2 linked regions of the Herpetosiphon gulosus genome follow. The protein of the gene in region 2 binds, or shares a complex with, the protein of the main gene of each other region. Links are inferred from orthologs where the notes say so. Each region holds a gene or a part of one and is shown on either strand. Other genes may lie near its edges.

Region 1 (16,021 bases), on a different replicon or contig from region 2:
GCGCTTCGGCAGTGAAAATTTGGCGCGGCTGATGTGGATTCGCCTCGATTGATTCGATTGGCACGCTATGCAATGCGCCAACCATTGGTGTTGACGTTGTGGGATCAGGGCGAATCAGCGCTCCTAAGCCTTGGCCCAAACCACGTTTTTTGGGGTTCATGCCGCCTCCAGCCTGCGACTTAGTTCATCGACCAGCATGGCATAGGCCATCGCGCCCTTGCTAGTTGGATCATACTCGCGAATCGTTTGGCCATGGCTGGGGGCTTCACTCAGGCGAATCGAGCGGGGAACTAAGGTATTGAAAATTCGTTGCGGAAAATATTGGCGCACCTCGGAGACGACCTGCTGCGCCAAATTGGTGCGGCCATCGTACATCGTCATCACCACCCCTAAAATAGTCAACGCGGGGTTGAGCGATGTGCGCACCAGATCGATCGTATTTTTGAGTTGAGCCAAGCCTTCCAAGGCCAAATATTCACATTGCAATGGGATAATGACCCCATGAGCGGCACATAAGGCGTTTATGGTTAGCAAGCCCAACGATGGTGGGCAATCGATCATAATCGTATCGAAGGATGTAGCAACTGGAGCCAAAGCATCACGCAGACGGTGCTCCCGCCGATGCTCATCAACTAACTCAACTTCGGCCCCAGCTAGCTCAACAGTTGCTGGCAGCAGTTGCAATTGCTCACGGCCAGTTGCGGTTAACACAATTTCAGTCGGTGCATTGCCTAAAAGCACATCATACACCGTGGCTTTGAGTGCTTTTTTGTTAATGCCCAAACTGGTGGTGGCATTACCCTGCGGATCAAGATCAATCACCAACACCCGTTGGCCACGGGCAACAAGCTCCGCAGCGATATTTACGGTCGAGGTGGTTTTGCCAACGCCGCCTTTTTGATTTGCTACTGCAATAATTCGTGGTGCCATACACTTATTTCACAACATACTATCTCGCGCCGAATTGTACCATACCATCGCTGTTTGGTCTTGTCTATCACTAGAGTATTTTGGGGGAAATTGGGGTTAATTCCAAACCAGCAATCAATTGGGAGTTGCTGGCGCTACGATTTGGCTTAGCAAAGCCTATTATTGCTGAAATTGCTCAATTTGCTGAGCGGTGGGCAAGCCTGGAATTGCTCCACGTACAAGAGTTGCCAAGGCTCCGGCAATACAGGCACGATGTAAGGCTCGCTCAAATTCAGTTTGAGCATCGGATAGGCTAGGTTGCTGAATTAATTGAGCTAATAAACAGGCTACAAAGCTATCGCCAGCGCCGGTTGCATCAATTGCCTGCACTTTGGGCGCGGCTACATGGCCCGAGCCAGCAGCAGTTTGATACCAACAGCCTGCGCTGCCATCGGTCACGACAATCACTTGGCTGCGTTTATGCCATAAGCTTTGAGCGGCGGCCAGTGGATCAGCCAGCGCCGTCAGGAATTCGGCTTCCTCACGACTGAGTTTGACGATTTGGGCCAATGGCAAGAGCTTAAGCATCACTCGTCGCGCTGCTTCCAGCGAGGGCCAAAGCGCTGCCCGCAAATTGGGGTCAAACGAGAGCACCGCGCCATTGGCATGGGCTAGTTCAATTGCGCGTAAGGTGGTTTGATAGCCCAAATCGTTGCTGGCGCTGATCGAGCCAAAATGCAAAAGCTCAAGCTTGGCAAATTGGCGTGGGTCAAGATCGCTTGGCGCGAACAACATATCAGCACTAGGATGGCGATAAAACATAAAATCACGTTCACCATCGGCTTGCAACGCCACAAATGCCAAGGCGGTGCGAGCTTGCTCAGTGCGGCGTAGGCCTTGGATGTTGACATTGTGCTGAGCCAAGGTATCGGCCAAAAAATCGCCAAAAGGATCGGCCCCGACCATGCCCAAAAAGCCACTGGCAATGCCCAAACGTGCTAAGCCAACCGCAACGTTGGCAGGCGCACCACCAGCAGCGCGTTGCCAGAGCGGCGTATTGGCAACCCCTAAACCAGCTTCGGTTGGCACAAAATCCACCAATAATTCACCGAGACATAAAGCCTGTGTCATGGCAACTCCCGTTATGCTTGGCTGAGTTTGCTGCTGCTGCTGGTGCGTTCGATCAGATCGACGGGCAAAGTGTAGAGGGTTGGGCGGCGCGTGCCTTCATTCAGCGCGGCCAGCAAAACCTCGGCTCCTTTACGGCCCATTTGCTCCATTGGCTGATGAATTGTGGTTAAGCCCACCAACTGGGCCATTTCGAGATCATCATAGCCAACCACGGCAATATCTTCGCCCACCTTCAAGCCGCGTTCGCGCAAAGCATCGATCACGCCAAAGGCTAAATCGTCGTTGGCAGCAAAAATGGCGCTTGGCGGCTCGGGCAAGGCCAGCAATTCAAGCGCCGCCTGATGGCCCCAATCACGCCGATCAAAGCCCGCCCGCAGATATTCAGGCTGCAAGGGCAGATGATGCGCGGTAAGGGCCGCTTCATAGCCACGCCGCCGATCGCGGTTGACGGTAAAACCCAAATCTGGCTCCAACTGCCCCGAAACAAAACCAATCCGCTGATGGCCTTGACTGATCAGATGTTCGACGGCTTTGAAAGCTCCACCCACATTATCGACCACCACCGAGGGCAAGTTAGCAGCTTGAGTGTCGATCATCACGGCTGGTAAGTTGGCAGCTTGTAGGCGTTTGATTTCAGGTGGAGCCAAAGGTAGCGAAACAATCAACAGCCCATCGGTACGCCCCAAAAATGGCAGAGTATTAAAGTAGCGTGTGCGTTGTTCCGGCGAATCAACATTAAAAATAATCAACTGATATTCAGAATTGGCCACAACTGCCTCGATGCCCCGCAGCACTTCAATAAAAAATGGCCGCGTAAGGAAGGGCAGAATAATCGCAATCGCATTGGTTTTGGCGGTTACCAGTTGACGAGCAGCATGATTTGGCCGATAGCCAAGCTCGTCAATGACTGCCAAAACTCTGGCACGGGTTTCTGGTAGCACGTTGGGCGATTCGTTGAGCACCCGCGAAACGGTTGCAATGCCAACTCCCGCCCGTTTCGCCACATCTTTAATTGTATATGCCATGGGTTTGTACTCTCCAATGAGCCATGGAAACGCTTCCAGAGCATCTTATCCTGAGTGTAGCCAGCTTGTCAAGCGTGTGCGAAAAATCATACCATAGGCCATGCAAAAGGGCGATAGCTTAGGGTTGGCTGTAGACAACTGTCCAATAGTGGCCGTAGGTGGCTTGAGCATTTTGGGCATGACCAATGCCAAACTCAGTAATATTGGGGTTAAGCAACTCGGCTTGCAAAGCTGGATCATTGATCAATGCGTTGAAAGCAGCTTGGGGATTGCTATGGCCCGCACTGATATGCACATTCCAGAAGCTGGCAATATAGTTGGCTTGGCGCAGCAAATCGCCAATTGTTTGGCCTGCTTGGTTGGAATTGCTGAAATAGTTGTTGTTAGCCATGTCGCTGCTGTGGGCTTGAGCCACGGCCAGCACTTGCGGTTGCAAGGTCAGTGCTGCAACTCCATTTTGGCTGCGAAACTGGTTGATCAAATCGGCCAACTGGCTAATTTCTGGAGCAAGCGGGGTTGGCTCAGGCATTGGCTCAATCGTTGGTGGCACCTGAGTTGGCTCAGGGCTGGGCTGAATCACGGCGGTTGGTAATTCGAGGGTTGGCTCAGCGGTTGGCTCACTTGTAGCAGGAATGCTGGTAGCGGTGGGCGTGCTTGATGGTAAATTAATAATTCCAATCATTGGTGATGTCGGCGTTGCTTCGACTGCCCCAGCTGATTGCATCGTCATAAGCACTTGCCAACCAATCAGGCCTGCAATAATTAGCAAGCTAACAATCCCCATGGCATACCAGCGTGGCTTGATTTTGACTTGGGCTACTTCCGGCAGTTTGGCCCCATTGAGCGCAATTGTGGCTTGGCCGGCACTCGAAACCACGCGCGGCCCGCGTACAGTATTGTTTTCGTTGGTGCTAGCCGTGGCTTTGCTTGGTTGTTTGAGCAATTGCAAAGCAGCTTTAGCCGAATCGGGGCGTTTATTTGGATCTGGCTCCAACAATTGTAAGATGAGCGTATCCAACCCTGCTGGCACATTATCGGCCAATTCGCTGGGACGGCGCAGCCGTACATGGCCCGAAATCCGCGATTCAGCTGGAACTGGCGCATGGCCAGTCAGCATGTGGTAGGCGGTTGCCCCAAGGCTATACAAATCGGAGCGGGCATCGGTTGCTCGACCACGGGTTTGCTCAGGCGAGGCATAAAACAGCGAAAAAGCTTTGGCGGCAGTTTCAGTGCTTTGGCTGCGCTTGGCGATGCCAAAATCGAGCAGCACCAAACGTTCATCAGCGGTACGCTTGATATTCTCTGGCTTAATATCACGATGAATAATATTGAGCGCATGCAATTGGGCTAGCTGGCCCAGCATAATTGTTAGAAAATGTTCGACAATATTGGGCGCAATGCGCTCGTGGGTTTCGATTAATGCCCCAACCGTTGTGCCGCTAATAAACTCCATCACCAACGCGATCACATTGCCATCGCTCCAAATATCGTAAATTTCGGGAATAAATGGCAGTTGGCGGGCATGCTGAGCCAGAATTTGAGCTTCGACGTTGACCTGTTCGCGCATAGCTGGCGAGTTGGCAGTGATCAATTTAATCGCATAATGACGAGCTAAATCAACATCGAAAGCCTCATAGACCACCCCAAACCCACCTTGACCGAGCAAACCTTTGACGCGGTAGCGATTGCGCAGCAGCAGAGGCTGATGACATTGCGAACAACGAACATCCGTTGCTGTCACAACGGTTTGACATGCATAACAGTTGATCGTCATAGTGCCACCCTATCGCTAAGCCAAGAGAACCAATAGCCCTAGCCTACACCAACCATACGGGTCAATGCAATGGATAATCAGGGCTATTTCGCAACCCACGACCCCGCGCCACATGGCTGCTTGCAGCTAGGCCAAATGCTGTCGCTGGGTGTGAATTCTGCTACAATAGAACTATGATAAAACTACTGATGAGTTGGAATATAGCAGAAGGCCGCGAGCAAGCTCATCTTGAGTATGTCACGAGTGAGTTTGTTCCTGCTCTGATGAAGCATGGCGCGATCAGCGATGCCTGGCTTTCGTTGGGTGGTACGCCTGAGGCTCCCGAAATGATCCTTGGGATAACCTCGGATGAAGAAATTGAACTCCGCTCGTTTATGCAGAGCAACGAATGGCAAGAATTGAGTGCCAAGCTTAGCCGTCATGTTGCTGATTTTCGCTACTGGTTCACCAACAAAATTCAAAACCCTGGTGGGTTTCAGATGTGAGCTAAAACAAACAAGGCGATCTAGCTGATGCTAAATCGCCTTGCTTGCTAGTGCCAACAGCAATTGCCTAGGCTGCAACCGCCTCAACCTGCTTTAGCCTTTTTTAATTAATAAGCGAATCGCAGTGCGTTCCTCTTCATCGATGGCAACATCAATAAACGAAGGCACACATACAATATCGATTCCTTCTTCTTGCAGATATGAGCGAGCGATTGCTACGGCTTTAATCGCCTGATTGGTTGCGCCAGCGCCGATCGATTGAACTTCGGCATGGCCCGCCTCGCGAATAACTCCGGCAATGGCCCCGGCAACAGCCGATGGGCGTGAACGGGTAGAGACCTTTAATACTTCGGCATCGTTGTGCACTGCGCCAGCATTGCTGGGCGCATCGGCTGAAGTGGTCCGTTGGTCGTCGTTGCTAAAGCGATCTAGTTGATACGCCATTGCTGCCTCCTTGAAAAGGAACGGTAGAGATTGCTGTCATGCACGCATCGCGCCTTCTCGGTTTGAGGGGGGAGGGCGATGAACACGGACTTGCCAAGCCGCATGCCCACGATGGTACAAAAACCATCTTTGCCCTCTCCCTCACACACAGAGCCTCGCCCTATGCTTACCGTGCATAATCAACCGCACGGGTTTCGCGGATGACGGTAACTTTGATTTGACCTGGATATTGCAGGGTACTCTCGATCTTTTTGGCCACTTCGCGAGCCAAATGAATACTTTCCAGATCGTCAAGCGCATCGGGTTGCACCATAACCCGGACTTCCCGACCGGCTTGAATTGCGAATGCCCGTTGAACACCAGGAAACGATGTGGCGACATGTTCAAGAGCTTCGAGCCGCTTAATATACAAGTCGATGGTCTCGCGGCGAGCGCCTGGGCGACCACCAGAGATAGCATCGGCGGCTTGAACAAGAAAAGCCTCAACAGTTTGAGGTTCCTCATCGTTATGATGGGCAGCAATTGCATGAACTACCGCCGCGTTGCGGCCAAGCCGTCGGGCAATATCAGCCCCGATTAACGCGTGCGGCCCTTGTACATCGTGGTCAATGGCTTTCCCAATATCATGGAGCAGCGCTGCGGTCTTGGCAACCTGCACATTGGCACCCAATTCTGCTGCCATCGCTCCTGCCAAAAAGGCACATTCTAACGAATGCTGCAAGACATTTTGGCCGTAGCTAGTACGATATTTCAACCGCCCCAGAATCTTCAAGAGATCTGGATGAAGGCCTTGGACGTTGGCTTCGTAGGCCACGCGTTCGCCTTCTTCGCGGATTATTTGCTCAAGGTCTTGGCGGGTTTTATCAGCGACTTCCTCAATGCGGGCGGGGTGAATCCGACCATCTTTCAACAATCGGTTCAGGGTTAAGCGGGCTACTTCACGACGTACTGGGTCGTGGCAAGAGAGTGTGACCGCTTCGGGCGTATCATCGACAATAATATCGACACCAGTAATTTGCTCGAATGCGCGAATATTGCGCCCTTCGCGCCCGATAATCCGACCCTTGAGTTCCTCGCTGGGCAGTTGTACCGTGCTTACAGTAATTTCGGCGACATAATCTGATGCACAGCGTTGGATCGCCAACCCAACGATTTTGCGTGCAATCCGATCGCCATCGAGCTTTGCTGCCGCTTCGATTTCGTGGATGCGGCGAGCAGCCTCGGCACGGGTTTCTTGTTCAACACGAGAGAGAATAATTTCACGTGCTTGTTCGTTAGTGAGACCTGCGACCCGCTCTAGCTCAGCTTGTTGGGCTGCGCGTAGGCGTTCGGCTTCGCTGTGTAAGTTTTCGACCGCTCGCTCGCGCTGGCCTAACTGGCGATCGCGCTTTTCGGTTTGGTCGAGCTTACGTTCGAGAGTTTCTTCTTTGCGATTGACCCGCTCTTCTTGTTTTTGCAAGCGATTGCGAGCTTCGCGGAGTTCGTTTTCACCAACTTCCCGCAGCTGTTGTTGTTCTTCGCGGGCTTTTAATTGCAATTGTTTGTACTCAGTCTTGGCTTGTTCTAATTGTAGTTGTGCTGCTGCTTCAGCTTGGGCCAGTGCTACACCAGATTTTTTCGTTAACCAAACATAGGCACCGCCTGCGCCTGCAGCTAGGCCAATGAGTAAAGCCAGAGCTGGAAGGATAAAGTCCACAGGGTTTCCTCCTGGCTCAATTGTTAAGGTTCACCGACGAAATGGCACGATGATAAGCTGTGTTAAGGGATTGCTAAGAATTCCGTTTCCTGCCGTATCATAGACGTTTTGCTAGGTAGTGTCAAGCTGATACGTGATACAGATTCCTCCCTTGGTGTTATCCCTCTGATCCTACACCATGAGCAGTTTTATATCCCCTTTATGTGGGATGATTTACGGGGGATATTTTCTCCAAGTTTCTCTAGATTCTCTCCATTTAGGCGCATTTTTCTCTAAACTTGCTGCAATTGCGGGGAGTCTTATGATCATTATGCTTAATTGAACATAGCTTTTTTGTGAAAATATTTCCTAACAATTATCAACATTTATCAGGTAAAATCCTCGCTAAAACGCCAATTCAGGCCATGAATGATTCATTCAAAGCCTAGATTGCTCACTAGTAAACGGCACATTTGTTGGGAGTTTTGGCAGTTTTTAGGGCGATTGTTACAAAGTTTTAATCAAGGCTAAGCTTGGGGGTAGTTTTTTAGCAAGGCAGGATGGATTAGTCGGCGTTGTTGATGCCCTCACCCCCTAACCTCCTCTCCCGCACGCGAGGGGAAGCATCGCCATCGATCGGTCATACGGGCGGAAACGTCGCTCCTCTCCCGCACGCGAGGGGAAGCATCCGATCATAAACGATGAAACGCCCCTCGCCCGCCGCAGCGGGAGAGGGGTCGGGGGTGAGGGCACAAAACACCCAGCAATTTATAGCGGGAGCAGCCAACCCTTGAGGCTGCTGCTCCCCACTTTTTCATGCGCTTCAGAGTGCTTATTTTCGAGGGAATGCTTCCCATCCCTCACCAACCCTCAAATCACATAGGCTTTTCCAACTCCAAGAGCATCGCTTTGTTAACATAGCTCTGCGCCGTCAAAAGACCGCAATACTCACCCAGTATATGAACAAAGCTCTGCCAAAGCATAGCCCGCGTCACGGGGTCGCTAACGAGCGCGTCAAACTGCTGCGTTTTGGTTCGCTTGGCGTGCGAGAACCCCCCGTAGAGACACAGATCAAACACCTGCCGCTGGGTGAGCGGCTTGTCGATCCTGCCGATCACGTTCCCATCGGTATCGACGACCGGATACCGATCAACCAGCTCCGTAACTCCATTCAATGCAATAGCGAATAAGTCTCGATTCGCAAGATAGAGGTAGGCATGCTCGGTGCCAATCGTTGCACTGGTGTAGTGGTGGGCGAGATTTTCCAGCGAACATTCTTCGCTATCGTCGATGAAGCACCGCATGGTCAGTACAAACGCAGCGGTTGCTTCGGAGCCTAGACTTGGAGCGGTCGCATTGAACAAATCATGGGCGTTGTCGGTGTGATCTTCCTGGATGGTGGTGTCGTTCCCGCGTTTCACGAGGTGCTGGACAAAGGATAAGCTCAACAGCGTATCCACCGTCTCATTAAAGCGCCGTAGAACATAGCTAAAGTATTCAACGTTCGATGGCGTGGCGCGGGGGAACACCGCACCGTGGAGCACGAACCGATCGCGAACCGTCGCGATCGGCTGAAATAGGAGATCCTCGTCGTGGGCTTCCAGCGATTGCTTGAACGCGAGAACGTCCTCTCGTACGTCGCCCTCAACCCGAATCGTCACCTTGGGGTCTAGGCTGATCCGATACTGCGCTGGGTTCGGCGGTGACCCGGTGGTGATGTGCACGAGCTTCATGTCCTTGTTGAGGAGCGCACCTTGGTCATAGTGAAGGGTTAACATTCCTGTCACCCCATGACTGAGTTTGGGCATGCTCACGTTATACGCGGTAATCGCGGTCACCACGAACGTGCCCTCATCACCCATGGATGGGATGTAGGGACGACGAATTTCGAGCATATCCCCGATACAAATATCCGTGAGTGCTCGTCCTCCGACATACCACTCGTTTGGACTACGCTGCTCAACAGGGAGTATGTGAAAGGCTCCATTGTTCATGTTATTTCCCTCGTTTCATTGCTTCTTGAACACATGTCTCTATTTGTTCAAGTTTGAGGAGATGTACTTCTTGTTGTAATGCCTGGCTTAATCCGCCTTCCGGTATAGCAGGAACACCGAGTCCCATACTATCTAGTATCCCTGCTGCCTGTTGGGCGCTAATAGTCGTGCTTGCGCGTCGCGCAAACTCAGTAGGCGGTATATCAAGTGCGACTTCTAGCTTGAGGGCAGCTAATCCATTAAGCTCCTCAACGTTGATACCCGCAAGATCCATGCTATTTCTCATCTGGTTATCGATTCATCTTATTGTGTCCCGACAACGGCTAAACGGTTTTGCACAGTAGTGCGAGGTCGGGCCAGCGCTCAATAATTCGGGCAACGGTCGCGCGATCGGCGGCATTTGATCCAAGGAAGAACGCCTCGGTGGTTGTGAGGGCAATTTTTACCTTCTCCTTCTCATCGGAATGGAGCCAGTCGCGCATGATCTGATGCAGACTTACGCGCTGCTCATCGACGAGCCAACAGAGTTGGTCGATAATTTCGGCAAAAAAGACTGGTGGAGTATGCGGCGATAGGCGGCTCAATAAATATTCTAAGGCCTCATTAAGCGTGGTCGCCATGGGTTCTTTGGCTGGCTGATAGCGCTCATAGACCCATTTTCGCCAACTTGGATCTTCATAGCATGAGGCTAGGTAGCTGCAAAAGTTCTGTTCAGTATCATCAATCTGATCGTAAACCGGATCGAGGGCGGCTACAATCGCTGGGCGGGCTTTCCAATAGCGCGTTTTGATGAGGTTGGTTGCGCCAGCGTTGATGCTCAGATTGCCCATAAATGTGCCCGATTCGTGGCGAATGGACAAGGCGGGTATGAAGGGCACAACTTTTTTATCAACAATTAAATAGAGTTGGTCAAACGCGATCACACCGATGATTGCTTGGCCGCCATCAAGCTTGCACAAGACTGTGCCCATGCCAACAATCGAGCGCTGATCGTCGGGAGCCGTAAGTAGCGCAAGTGATGGGAGTTCGATGGTGGTTTCTCGGTTAGGGTAATGCTCAAGATACATCGTGCTTCTCCTCTGGTTTCAGTATCAGTTTTGAATTTCAATTTAATCAAGTAAGATCATTTTTATGCAAAAAATTACGCCAAACCTTAATTGTATTCTGGACATCGCTATTTGACTCATCTGCCATAGAATCGAGCTATCGACCTAAGTTAACGAAATTAACTTTACCTAATGAAGTGATACTACCTTAGTTTTTTTGGTTTGTCGGGATTCGCCAAGCTGCCCACTCAAGCGTAATCTGTGGTGGGCAATGGTTGCTTGATGAACTTAACATGTGGATTGCACGCTTATCTTAATCATGCTTCGTGCTCTTCGTGGTTTCGATTTATAACTCTTATTTAGCTCAATTCAATCTCAATCACAGGGCAGATGCGGGTTTGTTGGCTGCGTAAATCGTAGAGGGTCAGGCTATCGCTGGCAGTATCGTAGATGGCACAGCTATGGCTATCGCGGATGGTTACGCCATAAACCGAGCCTGGATTGAGCACAGTCAGATGGCCGCAACGTACATGCATTGGTCGGTGAGTATGCCCAAGCACAATAATTTGATCGTTGGGATGCTCGCGCACAAGTCGTTGCCATTTGCTGCTCCGGCTTTCTGGCAACATATCCACGACATCGCTCCATGGTGCACCATGGGCTAGCACTAGACAGCGATTCTCTATTTGTAAACGGTGGCTGGTTGGCAGCGCCGCGATATAATCTAAAGTGGCTTGGGTGACAATTCGGCCCCGACTGGCGAGGCGTTCGCGCTGGTTGCTTTGGCTCCAACGGCTATGCTCGCGTAACAAGGTGAATTCGTGGTTGCCCTTGATACAAGCAATCGAACGATTGATCAATACTTGGACAATCGCGTCGGCATCTGGCCCACGATCAACTACATCGCCAGCACAAAGTATTTGCTCAATCGCTTGGCTGGCAAACCAAGCTAAGGCCTGTTGAAAGCCGACACCATCACCATGAATATCGGCTAACAACCCTAAACGCATCTAGGCAACCCCAATAAAATTAAAGGCTCGTTGCAAATATTCCAAGGTATTGCTGGGGTAGGCATGACGCAAACCAGGAATAATTTCAAGCTCACAGGGAATTCCATTATCATTTAATAGTTTGACCATGCGTTTGATTTGGTCGTGGGGAATCGTGCGATCATGTTCGCCAACCAAAATATAACCCCGCAAATTGCGGCCTTTGGCTTCGCGAATTTCCGGCAACCATTCCTCAGGGTCGTCGATTGTCGGGCCGCCTGGGCCAAGCAATACAAAGCCACGTGCTTCGATTGGCCCAATCAAGGCTAGGCGCAAGGCAGTTTCGCCGCCCATCGAAAAACCTGCCAAAATAATCCGTTCGGGATCAACTTGGTATTCGTTGCCAACATCGGTGAATTGCTGCACCAACTGACGCAAGGCCGCCGATTGATTGTTCCACACGTAGCCATCAGATGATTCAGCCTGAGCCGATTGAGGTGCAGCCAAAATCCAATCAATATCGATCAGATTGTTCCAGCCATACAAGGTGTGCATACTGTTATCGCCATTGCCGTGGAGCGCAAAAAATAGCGGATACGGGCCTAGCTCATCTGGCCCCAAAATATACATCTTGGGATCTTTGACCGCTTCCAGTTGGCGCTGAAAACAAACCGCTGCCAAGCGCTCGAATTCAGGATCACCTTGCAAGCTAATCCACGAAGGCGTTTGACGGATCGTTTCGGCTCCATACCAAAAACCACGGGCAACTGCCTCGCTTAGAATTTGAATCGCATGTTCGGGCAAGCCAATCCGCGCGGCCATACATGAGCGCAGATAGGCAATCATCGATGCGTGTTCGGGAAATTTCGCTCCCTCTGCATCAAGTAAATCGAGCGTTTCGCGATATTTTTGAGCTGTGTATTGCTCAGATACCACTTCAAAGAGGTCGTCGTATGTTTCGAAGCTCATCGCCGTGGAACTCCTTTTGCCAAAATCACTACGCGGGGGAGCGATGCTCGTATTGTAGCGTTAATCGCCCTGAACGAAAACATGGATTTTTGTCCTATGATTGGGGTATTACCTGGATGATTATGTTTGGCTAAAAGCGCGGTACAATACTCGTTACGATTGTGCTGGAGGTTGATGATGTTTTCGCAGCGAGTCAATAGCCCTCACCCGGCGCTGATCGGGGTAATTATCGGGCTGGTGTTAATTTTTTTGGTTTCAACCCGTTCTTGTAATCCTGATAGCGAGCAAACGCTTCGCAGCCGTTTTGCCGAAGCTAACGCCACTCAGGTGGCCAGCCAAGATCTTGGTACGCCGATTTTGCCCTTGCCCGCTCCCGTGCAGGAGTGGAGTTCGACTGCAATTGCGCGACTCCAAGGCGGCGAGGCGGTTGTGCCAATTACGCCTGTGGTCACCAACAATAAGCTCAAAGTCGATATTCAATCGCTCCAACAAGTGGGCGATGGCCTCCAAATTAAAGGCCTAGTTACCAATATTAGTAGCAAAGAATTGCGCGTGCCCTTGTCGGCCTTCCGTTTTACCGACCAATCAGGCACGGTCTATGCTGCTCAAGGCGATGCAGCGGCCAATTTGCCGCCCAACGCCAACACAACGCTTGATCTTACCTTGCCGATCAAGAATCCAACCGCATTAACTATGGTTGTCGAAATTCCCGCCGAGGAAATTCGGCTGGAAGTTAATCTACTTGCTCAACAACAATAAGTTTAAGGAGTTTTCATGACCCGTCAAAAGGGACGTGGTGCGCGTGAACAGAACCGAGCTGATCGGCGCAACGAATATGCAACTTTGGTTGCTCCGCATTTTAAAGGCTTGATTGTGCCCGAATCACCAGCCGATCGGATTATTTTGTTTGGTGATGAGCTGGTCGATTTGGCGGTGCATTTGGCGCGGCAAATTCCCGATGGTCAGTTGGTGCTAATCACCAGCGAATATGATCGTTGGCAAGCTGCCAGCGAAGCTTTGGCCCCATTTGCCCACGCTACAGTTTTGCAAGAACTTGACGAATTGCGCGACCCCGATGGTTTTCCAACAGAGCCATGGTCGTTGGCGGTGATGTTGGTGCCGTTTCAGCTTGGCTCCAAAACTGTGCTCGATTTGATGCGCAATTTATTTGGCTGGCTCCGCGCTGGCTCGCCGATTTACCTTGGTGGCAGCCGTATGCACGAATGGCAAATTACCAGCGAGCGATTTAGCGCTATGGCTGGCCCACTAACCATGCTCTACAACGGCGATCCCGTGCGGATTGCCAAAGGCATGGCGCGTGGTGGCAGTTTGGTTAGCGCCGAATAAGTAGTTCCCTCACCCCAACCCCTCGCCCACTGCGGTGGGCGAGGGGGCGTTCCAACGCTCATGCTGAGATGATTCCCCCTCGCCTCGCTTGGCAGGAGAGGGGCGTTTCGTTTCGTGGTTCCCCCTCGCCTCGCGTGCGGGAGAGGGGGTCAGGGGGTGAGGGCATGAATACCGCTAATTTTTGGATCTACCTTAATTTAGAATGTAGGACTAAAGCAACTTTTACCGTTGCACTATTGGGTTAAAGATCTGATCAGTCGGCAAGAATGGGTTTGGCTCCTCAAAGATTGGCCGTGGTTGTTTACTAGTGATCACTTCAAGATTGCGGCCTGCTGGCGGGTTGGGTATCGCCGTCAACAGATAGCGACTGCTATCGCTGCTACTGACTTGCACGATGTATTCGCCAGCTAGTGGGGTAGGATTATAGGTAATTTGATCTAAGCCAAGGCTGGTTGATTGCTGAGTTGGAGCCGTCCAGATATGCGGTTCCCATGCGTGCAAATTGCTATTACCAAATTGGTTTTGTAAGCGAAAGGCTTGGGCTTGGTCGCGTTTGAGGCTAAACCGATAGATATGTTTTTGGTTTTGGCTGATGGTTGCGGGCAACGGCGCATAATTTAGCCGCACGATTGCCGGAATCAAGCTATAGCCATTGCTCGAATAGCCCCAAACATACAAAATAGCCGCACCAGGATCTAAGCCTGCTAAGCTTAACCGTACCGTTGGCAAAGATGGCTGATTAATCGTGGTAGTAGCCCGCAGCACCGGCGTTTGGAAGCGAGGGTTGGCAGCATTGCCCTGATATTGATAGGCTTGGATAATCAGCCTTGAAACTGGTGTACCGCTGCCCGCTTGTTGCTGGACATTCAGCGTGAGCGTTGGGCTATTCGATAATTGCAGATTATTGAGCGTTGTCGCATTCAAAATTGGGCGGCGCGGCACGGTTGGAGCAATATTGATTGAGCGACTAAGCACATTATTGTTTTCGTTACTTTCTTGCACATGCTGGCCGCCATCGCCAACGACTCGCAAGCTATAAACCCCAGCATTGGTTGGTTGCCAAATTGTTTGAGCATAGATTCGTTGGTTGCCTGCCTCAAGTTTGGTCAGCATCAGGCTATCGCTAAATACAACTGTGCCATTGGTTAATACCTCAAAGCGCACATCGCTGCGCTGGACTGCGCGACTAACATTCAACATAACATTCAGGCGAATCGATTCATTCACGGCCAAATTGCTATCGGCAGGGTTCAATTGGCTCAGGCTGATGTCGGCGCGAGGATTGGCTTGATCGCGGGCAGCAGGTAAGCTGGGCGTACACAACGCCGTTTGGACATCAATATCACGCCAATATTCCTGAAAAACCTCATCCCAGCCGTTGCGATGGGTCACATCGGCTAAAAATGCCAACGGATGCGGATTATCCAGCTGGGTGTCATCGTCGTGATACCAATGCGCCTGCCAGCTTAATTCGGTTGCTCCCACCACCGGAATACCTTGTAAATCGGCGTATAAACTTAAGCCAGCGGCATCATCGTCAAGCCCAAGTGGATTGAGTCCATCAAAAATCCACTGAGTTGGAGTTGGGTCGAACCATGGAAAATCGTTATCCGCCAAGCGATACACCACAACCATCGAATTGCCACTGCTATTGCGAATCCGATCGCGGGTTTGGGCGGCAAGGCTTGCAATTTGCGGATTGAGATTGGCGAAACTTTGGCTCAAACCATGGGCAAAACTGCGCAAATCAACCAAGCCATCGGGCGCGTTAAGCTCCCAGTCACTTGGCTCACAATAGGTCAGATCATATTTTCGACTCTCAAGATAGGCATTGAACAATGCTGTTCGGGTTGCTTCGCGCTGACTGGAATTAAGCAAATTGAGATAGATTGCGTTCGAGGCACTATCCCACGTGGTTTTGAGATTATTCAATTGATCGGCATCGATCACGCTTAAAATCCGTGGATGGTCGCTGCTTGGTAGTTGATTATGGTAGCTATTGAGGATATGTTGAGCCATTTGCAGCGGATTAGGATTACTGTTCAAACCAAGCAAGGCATTGCCGGGCATGGTTGGGTCGAAAAAGGCATAGTTGGGCGAGGCGGTCAGATATTCGGCATACGGTGCAAGCGGATACAAGGCCTCAACCGAGCCACCAAAACACATTAACACGTCGATCACCGCAAAGCGTGGGCCAATCGGAGCCGCAATTGCCAAGGCCAAGGCCAAATCG
Region 2 (16,208 bases):
CCTTGATTGCCTGAATATCATCGCCCATGCCCGGTACTTCGACGACCACCACGGTATGGGCTTCGCGGGCAATTTCAACCTCGGCCTGACCAGCTCCCACAGTTTCAACAATCACGATGTCAAAACCTGCTGCATCGAGCACTTTGACGGCATCGCCAGTAGCCCGTGATAAACCACCAAGGCTGCCACGACTCGCCATCGAACGAATGTAACAGCCGCTATCGCCGCCCAAGGCTTGCATGCGAATCCGATCGCCTAAAATTGCGCCACCGCTAAATGGTGAAGTTGGGTCAACTGCCAACACGGCGACCGTGCGCCCAAGACTACGCCAATGCAAAGCCATTTGGGTGACCAATGTCGATTTGCCAGTGCCAGGTGCACCAGTTACCCCGACGATATGGGCATGGCCAGTGTAGGGGTAGAGCGCCGCCAAAGCCGTTTGGGCTTGGGCATCGCCAGCTTCAACCAAGGTTATCAAGCGGGCCAGTGCGCGGCGATTGCCAGCACGAGCCTTTGCTACAAGTTCCACGCCCAACCTACCCTTCTACCGAGCTACGCTCAACATGCTCACGAATAAAATCGATAATTGCATGGGTCGAAGAGCCAGGCCCGAAAATTCCCGCAATCCCATGATCCTTGCGCAAGATTGCTGCATCTTCATCGGAGATAATGCCGCCAGCCACGACCAAAATATCCGCGCCATCGTTTTCGCGCAGCATCGTGGTGATTTTGGGCAGCAAGGTCATATGCGCACCTGAGAGAATCGACAAGCCAATGCAATCAACATCTTCTTGCAAGGCGGCTTCAACGATCATTTGGGGGGTTTGTTGCAACCCTGTATAAATAACTTCCATGCCTGCATCACGCAAGGCACGGGCGATCACTTTTGCGCCACGGTCGTGGCCATCAAGCCCTGGTTTGGCCACTAACACCCGAATTGGTCGTTCCATGAGGGTCTTTCCTCCACATTGAGAAATGACGATATGCCCCATTGTAGCGCAGTTTAGCTCACCTGCGAATCAGCAATCGGTTGCAGATCGTCACTTCATTTGAGTGCCTAGCAATTTAAATTAATGCTGCGACTTCTTTCAAACGCACCCGCTTGACCCATTGATAGCCACGCTTGCCTTGCAAACATTGCTGGCGGGTGGTGGCGATATTGCCCAAGCCCCAACGCTGACCATTGGCAAGATCAAAGTTCATGCTGGCTTCAATCACATCGAAATTGGCACTCAGCGCATAATTTGTGCCTGAACGATCAGTGCCTTGGAACGGGCCAACGTACAAGGTAACATGGCCAGCCCGCGCAGCGCCATTATTGCCAAACACCAGCACATCGCCTGGTTGCCAATCGTTGGCATCGCTAATTTCTTGGAGGGTGGCTGGGCCAGGCGCATAATGCTGAGCCATATGTGGGTTGGCCCCGCTGTTCCAATTCACGTTAAAGCCTGCTGCCGCCAAACAAATGCTCACCAAATCGGCGCAAACAATATCTTTATAGTATTGATGATTGGGATTGCTGGCGAATTGTGATCCATAACACATTTGTTGCAAATTAGTGGGCAGCGCATCATAAACTGTTTTTTCATCGCCCAGCATAAACAAGGCTTGATCGATAATCGCCCGCACTTTGGGATGTAAAGCATTATAGCTAGGGTGAGCCGAGCGCACACCGCTACCACCACCGCGTACATTGATCGGCTGATTAATCGTATTGTTGACAATCACTGGTACGCGAACCGGGGTATAACCAGCCACATTGACTTCGAGCAAGCCAACCGCACCAGCGCCAATATTGTCAAAGCGATAATTGCCTTGGGCATCGGTTTTGACTTCGCAGGCAGCACGGGCCACAGGCGCAACATCGGGAATCAGATAGGTTTTGGCGGTTTGGAATAAACGGCCATCAGCAGCCAATTGGGGGTTATGAATCAAAGCATTATCACGAAATAATTCCCAAGTAATTGGCACGCGCTTATCGATATATTGCACCCAGCAATCCCAGCGCGAGCCAGCAAACCCAGTGATTTGGCGGGTCCAACTGACTTCTTGGGCGGGCGAAACTTCGGGCATCAAATAGGTTTTGTCGCTATGAAACACCCGTCCATCGTCGCTCAAATGTGGGTTGTAGATCAAGGCACCATCGCGAAAATCGCCCCAAGCAATTGCTACTTTGCCATTGATCTGCTGCTCCCAACATTCCCAGCGTGTGCCGCTAAACCCTGTCAGCGAGCGCGTCCAATCGACTTGGCCTGCTGGCAAGAGGCTGCGATTGGCCACATTGCTCAGATAGCCTGCTTGTGAGATAAACCGCACGCTAATGTTGGCAAGCGGCGCAAGATCAATCGTCCGAACCACCCGCCCAGTGATGCTATAACTGGTCATGCCGTTGGCTCCCTACTAGATGCTTCCGTAGTTCAATGGTAGCCGTGGCGCTCAGAGATTGCAATAGCTTAGGGAGAGGGATGAGGGATGAAATTTAACCACGAAGGACACGAAGAGCACGAAGGATCATTACTTAGTGGTCTTCGCATTCTTCGTGGTTACGAAACGTTTGGCTACAAACTTGGATGTTGTTTGTACCAGCTGTTATGTTGCTCGTAGGCATGGCCGACGCGCAGCAAGGTTGCTTCATCGAACGGCTTGCCAATCAATTGCAGGCCGGTTGGCAAATTGTCGCTAAAGCCACATGGCACGACCAAGCCAGGCACACCAGCCAAGTTAATTGGCAAGGTACACACATCCGAAAGATACATCGCCACTGGATCATCAGCTTTTTCGCCAATTTTGAAGGCCACGCTGGGCGAGGTTGGCGCTGCCAATAAATCGACTTTACTCCAAACCTCTTGGAAGTCGCGGCGAATCAAGGTACGCACTTGTTGGGCACGGCGATAGTAGGCATCGTAATAGCCCGATGAGAGCGCATACGTTCCAAGCATAATCCGGCGGCGCACCTCCGAGCCAAACAATTGGCCGCGGGTCGATTCAATTTCATCGAACAGCCCATTGCCTTCCAAGCGCACGCCATAGCGCACGCCATCGAAGCGAGCCAAGTTGGTGCTACATTCGGCTGGAGCAATGATGTAATACACTGGCAAGGCATATTTGGTGTGGGGCAGCGAAACCTCAACGATTTCAGCACCCAAATCCTTAATCTGCTCAATCGCCGTGCGTACCGCTTTTTCAACCCCAGGCTCCATGCCATCAACGAAATATTCACTGGGCACGCCAACTTTGAGGCCGCGAATGTCGCCAGTTAAGCTAGCGCGATAATCGGGCACTGGCAAATTGGCGCTGGTCGAATCTTTGGGATCATGGCCTGAGATGGTTTCGAGCAGCAGTGCCACGTCTTCAACTGTGCGAGCGAATGGCCCACATTGATCGAGTGATGAGGCAAAGGCCACTAAACCATAGCGCGAAACCCGCCCATAGGTTGGCTTCAAACCGACAATCCCACACAAAGCGGCAGGCTGGCGAATTGAGCCACCAGTATCAGTGCCTAACGTGCCAAAAGCTTGACCAGCAGCAACCGCCGCCGCCGAACCACCCGATGAGCCACCAGGCACACGTTCGGTATCCCATGGGTTGCGTGTACCACCAAAAGCACTATTTTCGTTGGACGAACCCATAGCAAACTCATCCATATTGAGCTTGCCGAGAGTTACCGTGCCAGCCTCGTTGAGTTTGCTCACGACGGTGGCATCGTAGGGTGGAACCCAATTCTCCAACACTTTCGAGCCGCAGGTGGTACGCACATCTTTGGTGACAATCACATCTTTAATGCCCAACGGAATGCCAGTTAAGCTTGTGGCGTTGCCAGCCTTGATGCGCTCGTCGGCAGCTTGCGCTTGTTGCAAAGCCAAATCGGGCGTTTGAGTTAAAAACGAATGCAGGGTTGGCTCTAACGCGGCGATGCGTTCCAGCAGAGCCTCGGTCAGTTGCACCGAGGTAATCTCACCGCGATCCAATTGGGCGCGGGCCTCGGCAATTGTCAATTCATGGAGGGCCATAATCACATCCTCACGCATGGGCTTGCTTGTTTACCAACGCGCATTGTAGCATAGCGCATCGTTTCAGGATCAAAAGGCATTATTTGGCTATTAGATGATCAATTTACAGCTAAATACTCAGAAGAATATCTCACTTTAGGGTATAAGAAAGCACAGAGACAGTCCACGTAACAACTATTAGGGGGTGCAGGGGGATGAAAACACCCTGCGTTCCCCGCCTTGAGGCGGGGCGGAGGGGTGGTGATCACAATATTTATGACAGAATGGCTCTAACAAGCAACGATCGGCTGTGGTATACTGCTGATGAATTTTCCCCTTCGAGGCACTGCAAGGAGGTTGACGTGGCCAATCGCAACCGCAAATCCACCGATTCGACCAAAACAACTGCTGTTGAACGAGTTGATATCGATCGCTCGTACAAGTTTATGATCATGACCTCCTTTATCCTCAATATTGTGCTGATTATTGGTTTAGGCGTTTTAGCAATTGCGCTATTTGGCTATAAAACCGGCCTAGCGCCACTCAAACCAACTATTGCCAAATTAACTGATACGATTGATGGCCTGAGCAATGCCACGATTAAAGCTAGCGTACCGTTGAACGAGCAATTGCCGATTACCTTGCAAGTGCCAGTTAGCCAAAATACCAATGTGCGGATAACCCAAGCCGTGCCGTTGCAAGTGCCCGCCGATATTACCCTGCCTGGCGTGGGTTATCTCAAAGCCAGTGTGGCCTTGAATTTGCCCGAAGGTTTGGAATTGCCAGTCTATCTGAGCCTGACGATTCCGCTGCAAGCCTCAGTGCCCGTCAGTTTAACCGTGCCAGTCAATATTCCACTTAAAGATACCGAGCTGGGGCCACAATTCCGCAGCCTTGGCGAATTGGTGCAGCCGCTGGCCGACCTTGTCAATGGGGAACCAACCGAACAATGAAATTGCTGCTCTGGGATATTGATGGAACCCTGATTCGGTCACATGGGCGCAGTCTTGAAGCTTTCAAGGCTGCGTTTCAGCGTGTATACGAGGTTGATCTGCCGCTTAGCTCGACTGCTGGCAAAACCGATGGCTTGATCGTTCGCGAGACCTTGCATACTTGGGATGAGGTGGCGATTCTCGAACGGCTTGAGCAATTTTATGTGGTTTACGAAGGTGAATTGCAGGCCCGTTTTGAATATCTACAACATGAAACCACAATTTTACATGGGGTTCATGCAGCCTTGAGCCACTTACAAGCGCATACAATTCACTCGCTGCTGACTGGCAATATGCAACGCACCGCCAAGATCAAACTCGATGCCGTCGATCTCAGTCGCCATTTTCGTTGGGAATGGGGTGCGTTCGGCTCGGATAGCCATATTCGCAACGATTTAGTGCCCGTGGCATTGCAACGAGCACAAGCTGCTGGTTGGCATGGCACGTTTGATGATGTGGTGGTAATTGGTGATACGCCGTTTGATATTGCTTGCGCCAAAATTGCTGGAGCATGCTCGGTCGCCGTGGCAACTGGTCGCTTCAGCCTCGAACAACTTGCTGAGCACCAGCCCGATTTGCTGTTGGAAGATCTGACCCATTATGAAGCGCTGCTTCAATTTATAACTACCTGAGGTTGAAGTTATGCCAACAATCGATCAATTGAAGCAAAAACTTGATGAGATTCAAAAGCAAATTACTCAAGATGGTGGCGATAAGCATTCAGCGCCAGCCTTGCTCCAACAGCGCGAAAAACTAGAGCAACAAATCAAGGCAGCCGAAAAGAATCAATTAAATAACTCTACCCCCTCAACGTTACCTGCTAATAACGATGAACCAAAAAACGCTAAAACTACTTCAAAAAAATCTTCTTTAATTGAACGATTACAAGAAAACAAGAAAATACTTTTCCTATTTGCCATTCTTGCCACTGTAGCAGCAATTTGTCAAATATTGATGTATTTCAATATATTACCGTTTGATCAAAAACGCGATATCATAATTATTGTGATTGATCAAGAAACTAATACGCCAATTAATAATGCAACAGTTGTTATTGATAATACTACAATAATTAACACAGATACTAATGGGAATGCTACAGTAAGTATCTCAAAAGATAAAAATTCAATCATCATTGAAATTAAGGCCGATACCTATAATTCAATTAAGGCTGCATATAACATTAACGATGCTAATAACCGATTGGAAATCAAGCTAACCAAGACGACTAGCCAACCAACAGGACCAAATATTCCTACAAGTTTTGGTTGGTTTGCAGGATGTTGGCAAAACGAGAATTCGATCTCAGAAATTCAAATGCTTAACATTCGTTTTGAAGGTCTTCCGCGCAATAAAGCATTTGTGGGTTTAACTACAGCGTGCCCAGCAACCCAAATTAACAAAGAATTTTCGGCTACTCCGCAAATCGAAACCAACATGTTGATTGTAAATGTTGAGCCAGAAGAGTGGCGTTTATATCCTAAGAATTCGGATGGAGACATGCGGTTACAGCGTTTTGTCAACGGTGCTTTGCAAGAAGAATTAACATTCAAGCGCAAGTAGTTAGGAGTGCCCAATGAAACTTTTAGATAAAGTGATTGTCATTACTGGTGGTAGCCGTGGCTTGGGCTTGGCAATGGCCGAAGCAATGTTGCGCCAAGGAGCCAAAGTTGTGATTGCTGGCCGCGATCAGGCCAGTCTTGAACAAGCCCTGGCTCAACTCAAACGCCAATCGAGCCATGTGCTGGCGACAACCTGCGATGTTGGCGATTTGGCAGCAATCGAAGCGCTACGCGATCAAACCATCGCCCAGTTTGGCAAACTTGATGTCTGGATCAACAATGCTGGCGTGGCTGGGCCTTATGGTGCGACTGTGGCAATTCATCCTCGCGATTATCGGCGCGTGATCGACACGAATATTTTTGGCACATACCACGGCTCAATTACTGCGCTCAAACATTTTCAACAACAAGGTCATGGCAAATTGATCAATCTGTTTGGGCGGGGCGATACTGGGCCTGTGCCGTTTCAAACCGCCTATGGTGCTAGCAAAAGCTGGGTACGCAATTTTACCTTGGCCCTCGCCAAAGAACATCGCAACCAAGCCATCGAAGTTTTGGGCTTTAACCCAGGCTTGATGACCACCGATATGCTGACTGACGTGCAAGTGATGGCGGGCTACGAGGCCAAACTTGAAGCGCTCAGCACGATCTTGCGCATGTGGGGCAATCCGCCCAGTGTGCCTGCCCAGAAAGCGGTTTGGCTGGCATCGAAGGCCACCGATGGCCGCAATGGCTTGACAATCAGCCTGCTTTCGCCACCACGTTTGCTGCTGGGAGCACTCAAAGAAGTAATTCGGCGTGTACGCGGCAAGCCCGCCCCAGCATTACCAATCAAAATGACCACCATCGATTAAGGATTGATTGAGCAGCGAAATCACGCAGCGAGGGATCGGGGTTCGGTTGTTGGGGGGCAGGGATTGGAAACACCAAAAACTCAACCAGCCAAAAGCGCACTAAATTTATCCTATATTGATCAGTACAAAATTCCTCAAGCCTGCTAAAATAGCGCGATTGAAGTTCGTTTGTGTTTGAGGATATTTCCCATGACCAAATCAACCGTTGAAACGATTCGTGCCCGCTTCGATGCTGATGTTGAGCGTTTTTCCAATTTGGAAACTGGTCAATCAGCGACCGTCGATGCCCCGTTAGCAATGACTTTAGTTGCCCAAGCTGCCGCTGCCACCACTCCTAATGCTCGTCATATGTTGGATATTGGCTGCGGCGCTGGCAACTATAGCCTACGAATCTTGCAAGAATTACCTAACCTTGATGTGACCCTGATCGATTTGAGTTTGCCAATGCTTGAGCGAGCGCAACAACGGGTCGGGGCGGCCACAACAGGCACGGTTACTGCACTGCAAGGCGATGTACGCCAGCTTGAATTGGGCAATGAGCAGGTTGATATTATTGTGGCAGCGGCGGTATTTCACCACCTACGCGACGATGCTGAATGGCAGGCGGTCTTTGCCCAATGTTATGCAGCCTTGCGGCCAGGCGGCTCGCTGTGGATTTTCGATCTAGTGGAACATTCCAGTGAGGCCGTCCATAACTTGATGTGGCAACGCTATGGCCAATATCTCAGTGATTTCCGCGATGAGGCTTACCGCGACCAAGTATTTGAGTATATCGAAATCGAAGATTCGCCGCGCCCATTGCTCTGGCAAATTGACATTTTGCGCAACGTTGGCTTCCAAAAGATCGATATTTTGCATAAAAATAGCTGCTTTGCTGCGTTTGGCGGGGTAAAATAGCCCGAGGATCAAACAAGCATAGGCTGAACACCAGCTTTACAATAAAAACGTTTGACAAGCATCTTTGATGGCATATATACTACACAAAGCCCGTTGGCAACCCCAAGCGGGCTTGTAGTGTGCTGAAAGGCTGGTGCGCGGTGTCTCAAGAACGGCTCGCAGCGTTGCGGATGCTTTTTGAAGCAGCCCAAATCGATGGATTGTTGGTCGCTAATAGCCAAAATCGACGCTATTTGAGCGGGTTTACTGGCTCGGCAGGCTTGTTGATTATTGATGCTCAACGGGCATTATTAATCAGCGATGGCCGTTATACCGTGCAAGCAGCCCAAGAGGCCAGCCAATTTGAAACGATCACCCGCACGCTTGATGAAAGCTTGTATAGCTGTGTTGGCCGCCATATTGCACCGATCACGCGCTTGGGCTTTGAGCCAGCAACCCTCAGCGTTGCCGATTACAATGCCTTACGCCAAGCCTTGCCTGCTGATGTAACCTTGGTTGCCATTGGGGCATTGACCGAGCAACTCCGCGCGATCAAAAGCAGTGAAGAAGTTGCGGCCTTGCGCCAAGCAATTAACATTACCGACCAAGCCTTAGCCGCAGTCAAGCCGATGTTGCGCCCAAGCATGCTCGAACGCGAAGTTGCCTGGGAATTGCACAAGGCGATTGTTGAGCATGGCGGCGATGGTTTAGCCTTTGAGATTATTGTGGGTGCTGGCTTGAATAGCGCTTTGCCCCATTATCACGCTGGCAACGCCCCGCTGGGCCAAGGCCAGCCGATTGTGGTCGATTTTGGGGCGCTCTATGCTGGCTATCATGGCGATATGACGCGCACATTGGTTTTAGGCCAGCCCGATGCCAAATTTGATGAAATTTATGGCATTGTGCGCCACGCCCTTGCCGATGCAACCAACGGTATCAGCGCCAACACCACTGGCAAAGAAGCCGATGCCTTGGCTCGCAATGTGATCGAAGCCTCAGGCTATGGCGAATATTTCAGCCATGGCACAGGCCACGGGGTTGGCCTACAAATTCATGAAGAGCCACGGCTCAGTCGTGTGCATAACGATCTGCTGCCAGTTGGCTCAATTTTTAGCATTGAGCCAGGCATTTATCTGCCCGATTGGGGCGGCGTGCGGCTCGAAAACTTGGTTTTGCTCAACGCCAATGGCGTTGAAACTCTTACACAATCGCCACTTGACCCGATTATTGTGATCGAGCAAGCCTAAAATTTATTACAACCCAAAGGGAGTTCTTGTATCATGGTCTCAACAGGTGAAGTACGCAAAGGTCTAACCCTCATTATTGATGGTGAATTGTTCCGCGTGATGGAAGCCAACCACGTCAAGCAAGGTCGTGGCACGGCATTCTTGCGCCTGACCTTACGCAATGTCCGCACCAGTGCTACAACGGTTAAAACGTTTATGGCTGGCGAACGCTTCGAAGTTGCCCGCTTGTCAACCCGTAACGTGCAATATCTCTATCGCGAAGATAATTACATCTATGTGATGAACACCGAAACCTACGATCAATTCCCGGTTAGCGTGGATTTGCTCGAAGATGCGTTGTTGTACATTCGCGAAAACGAAACCTTCGACGTTTTGACCTACGAAGATGAAGTGCTGGATATTTCGTTGCCACCTTCAGTTGAGATGGTCGTGGTTGAAACCGAGCCAAACTACAAAGGCGATACCGCTTCAGGTGGCGGCAAGCCTGCAACCACCGATACAGGCTTGGTGGTTCAAGTGCCTTCATTCGTCGCGGTTGGCGAACGGATTCGGGTTGATACCACCAACGGTAAGTACATTACTCGGATCTAAGTGGGGTTTGGCCCATTAGTTTAAAGCTGATCATCACGGCGCTGGGCAAGAATCCCTGCGCCGTCGCCATTTTCCAGTGTAGTTGAGGATGCTAGCCCATGAGTGAGCAAACACCCGAACAGAATTTACTCACCGAGGATGTGCGTGAGTTGCTGCGGTTAATCACCCAAACTGATATTACTGAGCTAAGCCTTGAGCGTGGCGATGCCAAAATTCATGTCAAGCGCACGCCCTATGCGGTGGCGGCCCCCGTGGTTGTAACCAGTGGTGTAGCGGCTGCGCCAGTTGCTGTCAACCTTGCCGAAACACCTGCCGCTCCCATTGGTCAACCAATTACATCGCCAATGGTAGGAACCTTCTATGCTTCGCCATCACCCAAAGACCCAGCCTACGTCAAAGTTGGCGATGAGGTTCATCCAGGCGATGTGATTGGCATCGTCGAAGCCATGAAGATGATGAACGAAATCGAGAGCGAAATTCATGGGCGGGTAGCCGCGATTCACGTTGAAAATAGTCAGCCTGTTGAATATGGTCAAGTGCTAATTTCAATCGTGCCGCTTGATTAAGTTTGGCTCCCTCATCAACCGACCTACAAGGGTTGGTTTTAAGGATCATCTCCATGCCCTCACCCCCAACCCCTCTCCCACTGCGGCGGGCGAGGGGAGTTCCAATCTTCATGGGGGTGAGGGAACATACTCAATCCGCTAAATAATTGTCGATTGTTTTTTTGGTTAAATCCTCGTACAATTGTGCTACTATCCTCAATAAGCAGGTCAAGCCATGGAACAACTTTCAGTCAGTGAATTATGTGGCTATATTAATGCAGTGCTCACTAGCGACCCAGTGGTGAGTGATATTTGGGTTTATGGTGAGGTTTCTAACTGCAAACGCCATTCATCAGGCCATTGGTATTTGACCCTCAAAGAAGCCGATGCCCGCATTGATGCGGTGATTTGGCGTTCTACAGCCTTGCGTTTGAGCTACTTGCCCCAAGATGGCATGGCGATTTTAGGTCATGGCAAAGTTGAACTCTATAATGGGCGCTTGCAACTATACATCGATTTTATTACACCTGCTGGCGAAGGCCTGTTGCAAGCCCAATATGAACGACTCAAAGCCCAATTAGAAGCTGAGGGCTTAACCGAACGCAAACGGCCATTACCACTATTTCCTCAACGCATCGGTATTGTCACCTCACCCACTGGGGCGGCCTTGCAGGATATGTTGAATGTGCTGCGCCGCCGTTTTCCTTTGGCCGAAGTGATTGTCGCTCCTGCTCTTGTGCAGGGCGAAGATGCCGCGCCTTCGATTGTTGAGGCCTTGTATGAGCTATTCGATTTTGAGCCAGATGTGATTATCGTGGCCCGTGGTGGTGGCTCGATTGAAGATCTTTGGGCATTTAACGAAGAGATTGTAGCGCGGGCGATTTTTGCCTCGCCAGTACCAGTCGTCACCGGAGTTGGCCACGAAACCGATACAACAATTGTTGATTTTGTTGCCGATTTGCGTGCGCCAACGCCTTCAGCTGCCGCCGAATTGGTCACTCCCGATTTGGCAACGTTGCGTGATGAATTGATCAGCCACGTTGGGCTGTTGCATGGCTTGTTTCAAGGGCGTTTGCAATTGCTGCGCAGCGAATTAGGCCAACAGCAACAACAGCTTTTACGGCACAACCCTCAAATGCGGCTGCATCAAGCGCGTGAGCAGGTTACCGCCCAACAACAACAGTTGCAGCGAGCGATCCAGCGCATGCTCGAAATGGCTCGCTTAAAAGTTCAAGTTGCCGAGCGCAGTTTGGTGGCACTCAATCCCGAACGAACATTAGCGCGAGGCTATGCAGTTGTATTGCATAATGATCGTACCCTCACTAACACCAGCCACGTAGCAGTTGGCGATCCAATTAATATTCAATTGCACCAAGGCCAGCTTCAAGCCACAATCACTGAGCTACGAGATTGAGCCATGCTACTCGCTAGTTTGAAAATTAAACCACCCGATGCCCACGATGCTGAGCAATTTCCCCTAAATGTGCCGGCCATCCAAGCCTTGATTGGTCAAACCCTCGATTTTGATGCGCCTGTGACGATTATTGTGGGCGACAATGGCTCGGGCAAATCAACTTTTCTAGAAGGTTTGGCGGTTGCCACTCGCTCGATCGCCGTCGGAACCTACGATTTAGAGCGTGATCAAAGCCTAACGTCGGCCCACCGTTTGGCTAAATATCTCAAACTCAGTTGGCATAAACGCACTGGACGCGGCTTTTTCTTGCGGGCTGAAGATTTTTTCGGCTATGCTCAGCGGGTAAATCAATTGCGGCTTGAAGCTGAAGCTGGCTTACGCGAGATCGAGGCTGACACCACGCTTTCGCCCTTGGCGCGTGCCCAAGCTCGTCAAACCCATTCGCGCACACTCGGCGAGTTGCGCCAGCGTTATGGTGATGGGCTCGATCATGCCTCGCATGGCGAGAGTTTTTTACGCTTATTTCAATCACGTTTTGTGCCCAATGGCTTATATTTGCTCGACGAACCTGAAGCTCCGCTAGCACCAATTCGCCAATTGAGTTTGTTGGCGCTCATGCGTGATGCAGTTGAACAGCAACAAAGCCAATTTGTGATTGTGACCCACTCGCCAATTATTATGGCCTACCCCAAAGCCCGCTTATTACAGATTAGCCCTACAGGTTTGCAACCAATTGAATATAACGCGATTGAACATGTCAGCTTGTTGCGCGATTTTCTCAATCATCCCGAACGCTTTTTACGCCATTTGTGAATTGTGAGGTCGGGGATTGGTTGTTGGGGATCGGTTTTTAACCGCGAAGGACACGAAGTTCTACTAAGTTCGATTTATTGGTTTGCTGTCAGTTCTAAAAACCTCAGGATTCCAATATACCAAACATTCGTGCGCTTCGTGTCCTTCGTGGTTACAAAAACTTCGTGTCCTTCGTGGATCAGAATCTATTAGCCGCGGAAGCCACCACCACGGCGGTCGCTGCCACCGTTACCTGGGCGTGGGCCACGGTCGCCGCCTTCACGAGGGCGGTCGCCTTCAGGGCGTGGGCCGCGATCACCGTCGGGGCGTGGGCCACGATCGCCACCTGGACGTGGGCCACGGTCGCCGCCACCACCGCCACCGCGAGGGCCGCCTTTGCTACTACTGCTCTTGCGTTGCTCAGCGGTTTCGCCAGTCAGAATTGCGCGGCGTGAGAGGCTCAATTTACCAGTGCCTGGCTCAACATCGATCACCATCACGGTTAGTTCATCGCCAATTTTGACCACATCTTCGACGTTTTCGACGCGCTTTTCATCAAGCTCGGAAACGTGAACCATGCCATCTTTGCCTGGCAACACATTGACGAACGCGCCATACGGCATAATCCGCACAACTTTACCAGTAAAGATTTCGCCAACTTTGGCTTCGCGGGTCAAGCCTTCGATCAACGATTGAGCCATACGTGCGCCATCAGCATCGGGCGTGGTCACGAATACGCGGCCATCATCCTCAACGTCAATCTGAGCGCCAGTTTGCTCGATAATTGAGCGAATCGTCTTACCACCAGGCCCAATCAATGCCCCAATCTTCGATGGGTCGATTTGCAGGGTGATAATTCGTGGCGCAAATTGTGAAATATCGTTACGCGCAGTGTTGATAATTTCGTTCATCTTATCGAGAATGAACACGCGACCTTGGCGAGCTTGCTCAAACGCTTGCTGCATAATTTCATACGTGATACCTGTGGTTTTGATATCCATTTGCAGCGCGGTGATACCAGCAGTCGTACCAGCAACCTTGAAATCCATATCGCCCAAAGCATCTTCCAAGCCTTGGATGTCGGTCAAAACGCTGAACTGACCAGCTTCTTTGCCAGTGATCAAGCCCATTGCCACACCAGCAACCGGAGCTTTGATTGGCACACCAGCATCCATCAAGGCCAGCGATGAACCACAAACCGAGGCCATCGATGATGAACCATTCGAGGCCAACACTTCCGAGACCAAGCGCATGGTGTAGGGGAATGTATCTTTTTCAGGCAGGACTGGTACCAAAGCCCGTTCAGCCAATTTGCCATGCCCAATATCGCGGCGACGTGGGCCACGTGAAGGCCGCGCTTCGCCAGTCGAGAAAGCTGGGAAGTTGTAGTGGTGCATGTAGTGACGAGTGGTTTCGATGCCCAAATCGTCGAGCCGTTGTTCGTCACCAGGCGAGCCAAGCGTTGCCACGGTGAGCACTTGGGTTTGACCACGGGTAAACAAGCCCGAGCCGTGAACGCGCGGCAAGACCCCAACATCGACCGCAATTGGGCGAATTTCGTTGACCTTACGGCCATCGACCCGAATCCCTTGCTCAAGAATCGAAGAACGAACTTCATTTTTGACTAAGGCATCGTAGTTTTTCGTTACTGCCTTGACCCGAGCAGCCAATTCTTCTTCGGCTACGCCAGCGCTGAATTGCTCCAACACTTCGGTGCGCAAGCTATCGGTAGCAGCTTCACGAGCAGCTTTGTCGCTGTTGTTCAAGGCTTGCAAGAAGCGATTGCCCATCCAAGCTTTGATTTCGTCTTGCAGGCTGGTATCAACGACCGGAGCCACAAATTCTTTTTTGGGCTTGCCACATTTTTCGGCCAATTCAAGTTGAGCTTGAATCACTGCTTGCATGGCTTCGTGGCCGCGCTTAACCGCTTCGAGCATTTCAGCTTCGGTCAATTCGTAGGCGCTAGCTTCGACCATCATCACGGCTTCGCTAGTACCGGCAACCACCAAATCGAGGCGGCTATTTTCCATCAAGCCCATAACTGGGTTGATTGCAAAAACGCCATCGATATGGCCCATTTGCACCGCGCCAACTGGCGCAGCAAACGGAATATCCGAAATCACCAAGGCTGCCGAAGCGCCAATAATTGCCAACGGACCCGGATCATTAACTTGATCGGTTGAAAGTGTGGTGATCGAGACCTGCACGTCATTGTAATAACCTTTGGGGAACAAAGGTCGCAATGGACGATCGGTCAAGCGCGAGGTTAAAATGGCAGTTTCGGTTGGGCGGCCTTCACGTTTGAAGAACGAACCGGGGATTTTACCTGCGGCGTACATCTTTTCTTCATAGTCAACCGTCAGTGGGAAGAAATCAATCCCATCGCGTGGTTCAGTTGAAGCAGTCACAGCGGCGAGCAAAACTGTATCGCCATACCGTACCAAAACTGCTCCATTGGCCAACTGCGCAACCCGACCTGCTTCAATTGTCAACGGGCGACCCGCCAGCTCGACAGTTACGCTATGAACTTGTTGTTCACTCAAAATGTGCCTCCAAACACCCCACTTGGGTGCTTCACAATGTGGAGCGTTAGGCACTGGAGCCTGCACAGCAACTCCCTGTCACTGTTCACGCGCCAATTCCTAACGTCCACAAACCATCAGTGCGCCTCTTGTATTGCAATCATTGAGCCAGCGAGGCTATGTTCGGCTCAACACAAAAACGTCTGGGAGCAATTGTACTCCCAGACGTATATTTTAGCATGCTTTGCAAGCACTCTACCCAATTTAGGCTTTGATCCGCAGACCCAAGCGTTCGCTGACAGCGCGGAACCGAGCATTATCTTTTTTGCTCAGGTAGGCCAACAAGCGACGGCGACGACCAACCAACTTCAGCAAACCACGACGTGAGTGGTGGTCTTGCTTGTGCAACTTCAAGTGCTCGATCAATTGGTTGATGCGGTCGGTCAAAAGGGCAATTTGTACGTCTGCCGAGCCAGTATCTGATTCGTGCAGTTTATAGTTATTGATAACGGTTGACTTATCTTTTTCCAGCGACACAGTGTGCCTCCTTAGAGTAATTGGGCATGGGAATGCCGGTTTTCCCACCCTTCCCTGTGCAACGCCATTCGCGGCACATTGGCTGCGAGTATACCAGCAAAATCGATTCTGTGCAAATTGATATGTCAAGCCGATTTAATATTTTGGATGAGAAACGGATGAGAATTATACGCGAAATTGCTCATGCTAATGGCCTAAAAGCAATGTCGCTGCTAGCTTGGGTAGTTGTAGCAATGGGTCGTGCGTACCAAACCCGTCGCTGGCACAAAACCACAACGCAGATACAA

What was found.
Region 1: pnp (region 2) and rny share a complex: the UniProt entries of both Bacillus subtilis proteins name them as parts of the possible RNA degradosome complex. The link is inferred for Herpetosiphon gulosus from one-to-one orthologs.

What each region holds. Positions count from the first base shown.
Region 1 is NZ_BAABRU010000002.1:238,059-254,079, reverse strand. Bases 5,211-8,088 are described here. They hold rny (ribonuclease Y), read right to left. Parts: upstream 7,486-8,088; coding sequence 5,935-7,485; downstream 5,211-5,934. Other genes in these bases: ABEB26_RS03125 (stage V sporulation protein S), read right to left, coding at 5,418-5,768; ABEB26_RS03130 (hypothetical protein), read left to right, coding at 5,211-5,324. Outside these bases: ABEB26_RS03155 (ParB/RepB/Spo0J family partition protein), read right to left, coding at 1-160; ABEB26_RS03150 (ParA family protein), read right to left, coding at 157-930; ABEB26_RS03145 (PfkB family carbohydrate kinase), read right to left, coding at 1,090-2,040; ABEB26_RS03140 (LacI family DNA-binding transcriptional regulator), read right to left, coding at 2,052-3,065; ABEB26_RS03135 (protein kinase domain-containing protein), read right to left, coding at 3,184-4,839; more of ABEB26_RS03130, read left to right, coding at 5,028-5,210; ABEB26_RS03115 (hypothetical protein), read right to left, coding at 8,319-9,437; ABEB26_RS03110 (hypothetical protein), read right to left, coding at 9,439-9,711; ABEB26_RS03105 (hypothetical protein), read right to left, coding at 9,761-10,504; ABEB26_RS03100 (metallophosphoesterase family protein), read right to left, coding at 10,843-11,493; ABEB26_RS03095 (alpha/beta hydrolase), read right to left, coding at 11,494-12,441; ABEB26_RS03090 (hypothetical protein), read left to right, coding at 12,616-13,200; ABEB26_RS03085 (hypothetical protein), read left to right, coding at 13,216-13,788; ABEB26_RS03080 (clostripain-related cysteine peptidase), read right to left, coding at 14,011-16,021. UniProt on the Bacillus subtilis protein: Endoribonuclease that initiates mRNA decay. Initiates the decay of all SAM-dependent riboswitches, such as yitJ riboswitch. Involved in processing of the gapA operon mRNA, it cleaves between cggR and gapA.
Region 2 is NZ_BAABRU010000018.1:46,852-63,059, reverse strand. Bases 12,739-15,803 are described here. They hold pnp (polyribonucleotide nucleotidyltransferase), read right to left. Parts: upstream 15,406-15,803; coding sequence 13,072-15,405; downstream 12,739-13,071. Other genes in these bases: rpsO (30S ribosomal protein S15), read right to left, coding at 15,649-15,803; ABEB26_RS20890 (AAA family ATPase), read left to right, coding at 12,739-12,883. Also shown: methylmalonyl Co-A mutase-associated GTPase MeaB, read right to left, coding at 1-529; ABEB26_RS20950 (cobalamin B12-binding domain-containing protein), read right to left, coding at 537-950; ABEB26_RS20945 (hypothetical protein), read right to left, coding at 1,066-2,385; Asp-tRNA(Asn)/Glu-tRNA(Gln) amidotransferase subunit GatA, read right to left, coding at 2,559-4,013; ABEB26_RS20935 (hypothetical protein), read left to right, coding at 4,352-4,942; ABEB26_RS20930 (HAD family hydrolase), read left to right, coding at 4,939-5,613; ABEB26_RS20925 (hypothetical protein), read left to right, coding at 5,624-6,544; ABEB26_RS20920 (SDR family NAD(P)-dependent oxidoreductase), read left to right, coding at 6,558-7,397; ABEB26_RS20915 (class I SAM-dependent methyltransferase), read left to right, coding at 7,587-8,294; ABEB26_RS20910 (M24 family metallopeptidase), read left to right, coding at 8,435-9,520; efp (elongation factor P), read left to right, coding at 9,554-10,111; accB (acetyl-CoA carboxylase biotin carboxyl carrier protein), read left to right, coding at 10,210-10,677; xseA (exodeoxyribonuclease VII large subunit), read left to right, coding at 10,892-12,070; more of ABEB26_RS20890, read left to right, coding at 12,074-12,738; more of rpsO, read right to left, coding at 15,804-15,921; ABEB26_RS20875 (GNAT family N-acetyltransferase), read right to left, coding at 16,134-16,208. UniProt on the Bacillus subtilis protein: Involved in mRNA degradation. Catalyzes the phosphorolysis of single-stranded polyribonucleotides processively in the 3'- to 5'-direction. Necessary for competence development in Bacillus subtilis.